2 regions of the Rahnella sp. BIGb0236 genome follow, and region 2 is predicted to be linked to the other one. Evidence: predicted binding sites of a transcription regulator. Region 2 holds the regulator's gene; the other holds the start of a gene.

Region 1 (3,426 bases), on a different contig from region 2:
GTTATAGGCTTCCTGTTTGGCGCGACGACGCTCGGTTTCTTCGATGGCGCGGGCCATCGAATTGGTAATTTTATCGCCGTACAGAATCGCTTTACCGTTGAGGTTACGCGCCGCACGGCCAATGGTCTGGATCAGCGACCGTTCTGAACGCAGGAAGCCCTCTTTGTCGGCATCGAGGATCGCCACCAGCGACACTTCCGGCATATCCAGCCCTTCACGCAGCAAGTTGATGCCGACCAGCACGTCGAATTCGCCGAGACGCAAATCGCGGATGATCTCCACACGCTCGACGGTATCGATGTCAGAGTGCAGGTAACGCACCTTCTCGCCGTGTTCTTCCAGATACTCGGTCAAATCCTCGGCCATGCGTTTGGTCAGCGTGGTGACCAGCACACGCTCGTTAATTGCCACGCGTTTGCGGATTTCAGACAGCAGATCATCGACCTGTGTACTCACCGGCCGGACTTCGATCAGCGGATCCAGCAGACCGGTCGGACGCACCACCTGATCAACCACATCGTCACCGGATTTCTCCAGCTCGTATTTCCCCGGCGTGGCCGAGACGTAAATACTTTGCGGTGCCAGCGCTTCGAATTCCTCAAAGCGCATCGGACGGTTATCCAGCGCCGAAGGCAGACGGAATCCATATTCCACCAGTGTTTCTTTACGCGAGCGGTCGCCTTTGTACATGCCGCCGATTTGGGGAATGGTCACGTGCGATTCGTCGACAATCAGCAGGCCGTCGGCAGGCAGATAATCAAACAGGGTCGGTGGCGGCTCGCCCGGCCCACGGCCGGACAGATAGCGCGAGTAGTTTTCGATACCGGAGCAATACCCCAGCTCGTTCATCATCTCGAGATCAAACTGCGTACGCTGGCTGATGCGCTGCTCTTCCAGCAGTTTATTATTCGCCAGCAGCACCTTGCGGCGGTCGGCCAGTTCAACTTTGATCTCTTCCATCGCCTGCACGATACGTTCGCGTGGCGTGACGTAGTGCGTTTTCGGGTAGATGGTGAAACGCGGCACTTCATGCTGTACCTGACCGGTCAGCGGATCAAACAGTGACAGGCGTTCGACTTCCTGATCGAATAACTCGATGCGCAGCGCCAGATCGTCGGATTCGGCCGGGAAGACGTCAATGACTTCGCCACGCACGCGGAAGGTACTGCGCTGAAACGCCTGATCGTTACGGGCATATTGCAGCTCTGCCAGACGGCGCAGGATGGAACGCTGATCAATAATCATCCCTTTGGTCAGGTGCAGCATCATTTTCAGATACAGGTCCGGATCGCCCAGACCGTAGATGGCAGAAACCGACGCCACCACGATGACATCGCGGCGTTCCAGCAGGGCTTTAGTGGCAGAAAGACGCATCTGTTCGATATGTTCGTTCACAGACGCATCTTTTTCGATAAAGGTATCTGAGCTCGGGACATATGCCTCGGGCTGATAATAATCGTAGTAAGAGACAAAATACTCGACGGCGTTTTCCGGGAAGAACTCTTTCATCTCGCCGTATAGCTGTGCCGCCAGCGTTTTATTTGGCGCAAGAACCATCGTCGGACGGTTGAGGTCTGCAATGACATTCGCCACCGTAAAGGTCTTGCCTGACCCGGTTACCCCCAGCAGTGTCTGGTGCGCCAGTCCGTTCTCCAGCCCTTCTTCCAGACGGCGTATCGCCTCAGGCTGATCACCTGATGGTTTAAATTCGGAATGCAGTTTGAACTCTTTACTCATGACGGGCTACCTGACTGAAGTGGGAACGTATAAGGCCGTGCGCGCTGAATGTGTGAACAGTTTGCGGAAAAACAGTATGAAAGACTTCGCGATTTTTGCCAGCCTTGATTTAACGCCGACTATAATACTGTATATAAAACCAGCTTCCAATGAATAAAAACGGCGGCGCATTTAACCGGTTGCTGCAACTGCACTTTTTTAGTGTGAATAAGAATACGCATTCTCACCATCAGCGCCCATTTTTGCCCGGATTTTTCCTTTCACTCACTTTCTGACCACAGCTTGACGAAGTTTGACACAACGATGACGAACGAATTACCCCTGTATTGCTTTTAACTAACTCATTGATTAAAAACAACATCATCAAAAAGCTGCGAATACGGGCAAACTGAGCGCAACCCGCATGCTGACTCGTCTGTAGCAACTTTTCTTACTCTCATGCACAAGGTTATCCACAGGAATAGTGGATAAGTCTCAGCACGCCCCGCGCTGCGGGAGTTGGTAAAAAAGCGCATTTTGCTTCTTCCGGGGCTGAGAGGGCTTTTTTAGTTATTTTTTATCTTTTTTATCTCCTTATTTATGCCTATTTTGCCTAGATTTCCGGGCTGATGTTTCTTGCAAAACCCAAAAGTGCATCTCAGCAGGATTTTTCAGCTTCCTGAATGCCCAAACCTTGCACCAAAATCAGCGAGTCCGGCACTGCCGAAGTGCAGTTTTGTTTTTACCTGGATTTCCGTGAATCACAAAATCCTGACAATACTCATGAATAATCCTAAATCATCCCTGCGCCGCCTGTTAACAGCTCTGTAACCTCGTTTTTTATCACCGTCTGGTAAAACTTGGCCTGAGAGTTGCAAATTCACTCTTTGAAGAGATTTGGTGAAGGATTCCCCTGTAGATCGCGCGTACAGCGGAACATAAATGTCAGAAACATGACAGTGGCCGTCAAAATGTTGTCCGGTGAAAAGCTCCATGAGGGAGGTATGCCTGATGTTAAGTGTAAAATCCGTTAATCAGTACTATGGGCAAAAACATATTCTGTGGGATATCAATCTCGAACTGTATCGCGGTCAGTGTACGTGCCTGATCGGCCGTAACGGCGTGGGAAAAACCACGCTGGTTAACTGCATCATGGGGCATCTGCCGGTGAAAAGCGGCGCGATCTCCTGGCAGTCACGGGATGAAGAGCCGCAAAGCCTGCTGAACCTGCCGGTGGAAAGTCGTGCGCAAATTGGCATTGGCTATGTGCCACAGGGGCGGCAGATTTTTTCGCAGATGAGTGTGGATGAAAACCTGCAAATCGCCATGATGGCCAGCCGGAATAAAACCCGTCGCGTGCCGGAAGAGGTGTATGACCTGTTTCCGACATTAAAGGAGATGGGGGCGCGTAAAGCGGGGGAACTGGATGAAAGCCAGCAGCAGCAACTGGCGATCAGCCGGGCGCTGGTTCAGGAGCCGGAACTGCTGATTCTGGATGAACCGACCGAGCACACCAGCGCGTCGATGGCGGCGAACATGGGCAATATCATTCACCGCCTGAACCGGGATCTCGGCCTGACCTTATTGCTGGTGGGTCATAAATTGCCGTTTATCCGCAGCGTCGCCGACCGGTTTTGTCTGGTCGATGGCGGACGCAACATCGCGCAGGGCACGCTGGCACAGCTCGACGACACGTTAGTCAAAAATTAT
Region 2 (3,426 bases):
GCTTGGTCCTTATTCATAAAATATCTCCTGTTACCTTGGGTTTCGTGAACTGCATTTCTCGCTTGCAGTTCGTCCTTAACACTTTAAAGGTTAGTAGAGAATCCCGATTAATCCTCCCGAAACAGGGATAAAAAGCGTTATTAGGATTAATCCAAAGCAGAAAATAACGACACGTCGGGGTTTATGCCTTTGAAAAATGCGGAAAAATCACCCCGTTCAGGACGTAAACCAGGTGTCATGCCGCCAGTAACGACGCCATATCCAGCCCAGCGACAGCCCCCGCAGCCCCAGAAACACCATCAGTGCCAGCCACAGGGCATGGTTACCCAGCAGCGGTAAGGTGAACAGTGTCAGACCGTATCCCAGCGCCGCCACCAGCATGCTGTTACGCATATCCCGCCCGCGCGTTGCGCCTATGAACATACCATCCAGCAAATAGCACCAGACGGCCACCAGAGGCAGGATGATCTGCCAGCCGAGATAATGGTCAGCCAGCTCACGCAGCTCAGGTAAGGACGTCAGCGCGTTAATGATCGCGTCACCCGCCAGGGCATAAACCAGCGCGAAAAACAGGGCGACCAGCCCGGCCTGACGACACGCGGCGTGCCAGACATCCAGCAGTTTTTCGCGGTTACGGGCACCGAACGCCTCACCGGAATGCGCTTCAATGGCGTAGGCAAAACCATCCAGCGCAAAAGCGGTAAACGTCAGCAGATTCATCAGCACCGCGTTCACCGCCACGACGTGACTGCCCAGCCGCGCGCCCAGAATAGTCAGTGAGGCAAAGCAAAGCTGGAGCAGCAATGACCGCAGCATGATGTCGCGGTTAAGCCCCAGCAGACGACGCAGGTTACCGCGCCATGCAGAGGTGATTTCTTCACCGGTAATACCGCGTTGTTTCATCACCCGCCAGACAAAATACAATCCGATCAGCAGGGTGAAATACTCCGAACTGGCGGTCGCCATGGCGGCACCACGCACGTTCCAGCCCAGCCCGATCACCAGCCACAGATCCAGAATGATATTAAGCAGATTCCCGGCAATCAGCAGGATCACGGGCCCGCGCACATACTGAATCCCCAGCAGCCAGCCGAGGATCACCAGATTGGCCAGCGATGCCGGCGCACTGAACCAGCGGATTTCAATAAACAACCTCGCCTGTTCCAGTACCGGCTGGCTACCGCCGACAATGTGAAATGCCAGTTCCATCAGCGGATGGCGGAATAACACAATGATGGCACCGGCCAGCACGGCCAGAAGAAAAGGCTGTACGAAGGCGCGCGCCAGCAGCTGATTGTCTTTCGCGCCGAGCGCCTGCGCGGTCATGCCGGTGGTGCTCATGCGCAGAAACAACAGCAGCATAAAGAGGAAAGTGGTGATCATAGAACCGACAGCCACACCGCCGAGATAATCCGGGCTGTCGAGATGGCCGATCACTGCGGTATCCACCAGCCCGAGCAACGGCACCGTGATATTGGAAAAAATCATCGGCAACGCCAGCATCCACAGTGCTTTATCGGCAGGACTTAGAAAGGTGTTTTGGAATTTTTGTCGCAGGGAATGATGTTGCATAGAGAATCTCATGCCGGAGGTTCAGGTTATGCCTGTAAATGACATCGCCCCGAAAGGGGCGACGATGAGAGAAAATGCTTTCTCTTTGAATTCAAATGAATGCCGGAGGCGGCCGCCATCCCTATTCAACTATATTCGATACTATCGAGACCAGACGCTAAATCGAAGCATCTGGCTCACGAATTTGAGCGAGTAATTCGAGTTATATCAAGGCGGCAACTGAGCGAACACCGGGAGCATACACCAGTATGTGACCGGGGGTCGCGAAGGCAGCCAACGAAGAGATAGCTCGAAGTACGAAGATCAAATCCAGTTGCCATTGCGGATGACGCCTACGGCTAACCCTTCTATGCTGAAATTCTGCTCGCGCAAATCCACCACAATCGGCTGGAACTCGCTATTTTCAGGCAATAACTGCACCACGCTGCCCTGTTTTTTCAGGCGTTTCACGGTGACTTCGTCATCAATGCGGGCCACAACGACCTGACCGTTACGCACATCCTGCGTTTTATGCACGGCCAGTAAATCACCGTCGAGGATACCGATATCACGCATCGACATACCGCTGACGCGCAGCAGGAAATCGGCGCTCGGCTTAAACATCGCCGGATCGACCTGATAATGGCCTTCAATATGTTGCTGAGCCAGAAGCGGTTCACCGGCAGCCACACGGCCGATCAGCGGTAAACCTTCTTCTTCTTCCATCAGCAGGCGGATGCCACGTGACGCACCGGAGACAATCTCGATAACGCCCTTACGTGCCAGCGCTTTCAGATGCTCTTCCGCCGCATTGGGAGAACGAAACCCCAGACGTGACGCAATCTCTGCGCGGGTGGGTGGCATACCGGTGGTGGAGATATGATCGCGAATAAGGTCATAGACCTCTTGTTGTCTGGTCGTTAAAGCTTTCATTCCGCCCCCTGGTTGTTTATACAGTCTTGCTGTGAGTATATACAGCTAAACGGCCAATGAAAACCTAAGATTGAATAAAAACAGGGCATAACGGTGATTCCTGGAATGCAGATTCCAAATCAGAACCATCGCGGCCAAAAGATGCTGACCCAGACAAAAATCGCCAATATGATGGTCAGCAGTACGGCAGCGGAGCCGATATCTTTGGCGCGGCCTGACAGTACGTGAAATTCAGGGCCGATGCGGTCAATCGCACATTCCACCGCGCTGTTGAGCAGTTCGGTGACGCACACCAACACCACTGAGCCAATCAGCAGAATGCGTTCTATGCTGCTGACATCGCACCAGAATGATAATAAAATTAACGGGATAGCCACACTGGCTTCCTGGCGAAAAGCCGCTTCGTTTTGCCATGCGGCTTTCAATCCTTTCCAGGAATAGCCAGCCGCTTTATAAATTCGGGTAAATCCAGTGACTTGATTCGCCATTTGGGGTACTGATCCTTGAAGGGTTGTCCTTAAAAGTGTGCCGTATTTTAGCTTTTATATGACCACAGATCTCCACGGATCTTTCTGGTATCCTTGCGGCGAAATGGCTAACAAGAGGCTTCACGTTTTTATGTCAGGTTGGCGTAGACTTTATTACACATTATTGAATTTACCACTCTCATTGCTGGTAAAGAGCAAGGTCATACCTTCAGATCCCGTTACCGAGTTGCATTTAGACCCGACGCGGCCAATTCTGTACGTATTGCCTTATAACTCCAAAGCCGATTTGCTGACGTTGCGTGCGCAATGTCTGGCGCAGAATCTGCCCGATCCCCTGATCCCGTTAGAAATCGACGGAACCCTGCTGCCAAGCCACGTTTTCATTGCCGAAGGGCCGCGTGTCTTCTCGTATTACACGCCAAAGCAGGAATCGGTAAAACTGTTCCACGATTAT

What was found. The regulator LexA, encoded in region 2, represses DNA repair genes until DNA is damaged. The targets are predictions, from matches to a motif close to TNCTGTATGTACATACAGNA.
Region 1: the regulator LexA is predicted to act here: its motif matches at 1,863-1,882, upstream of uvrB (excinuclease ABC subunit UvrB).

The regions. Positions count from the first base shown of each region.
Region 1 covers NZ_SOAO01000002.1:279,168-282,593, forward strand. Annotated here, with positions in the region: gene uvrB (excinuclease ABC subunit UvrB) at 1-1,737, opposite strand, end outside; gene EDF78_RS04780 (ATP-binding cassette domain-containing protein) at 2,728-3,426, shown strand, end outside.
Region 2 covers NZ_SOAO01000010.1:156,852-160,277, forward strand. Annotated here, with positions in the region: gene EDF78_RS18925 (CsbD family protein) at 1-17, opposite strand, end outside; gene dinF (MATE family efflux transporter DinF) at 217-1,572, opposite strand; gene lexA (transcriptional repressor LexA) at 1,876-2,484, opposite strand; gene EDF78_RS18940 (diacylglycerol kinase) at 2,604-2,972, opposite strand; gene plsB (glycerol-3-phosphate 1-O-acyltransferase PlsB) at 3,103-3,426, shown strand, end outside.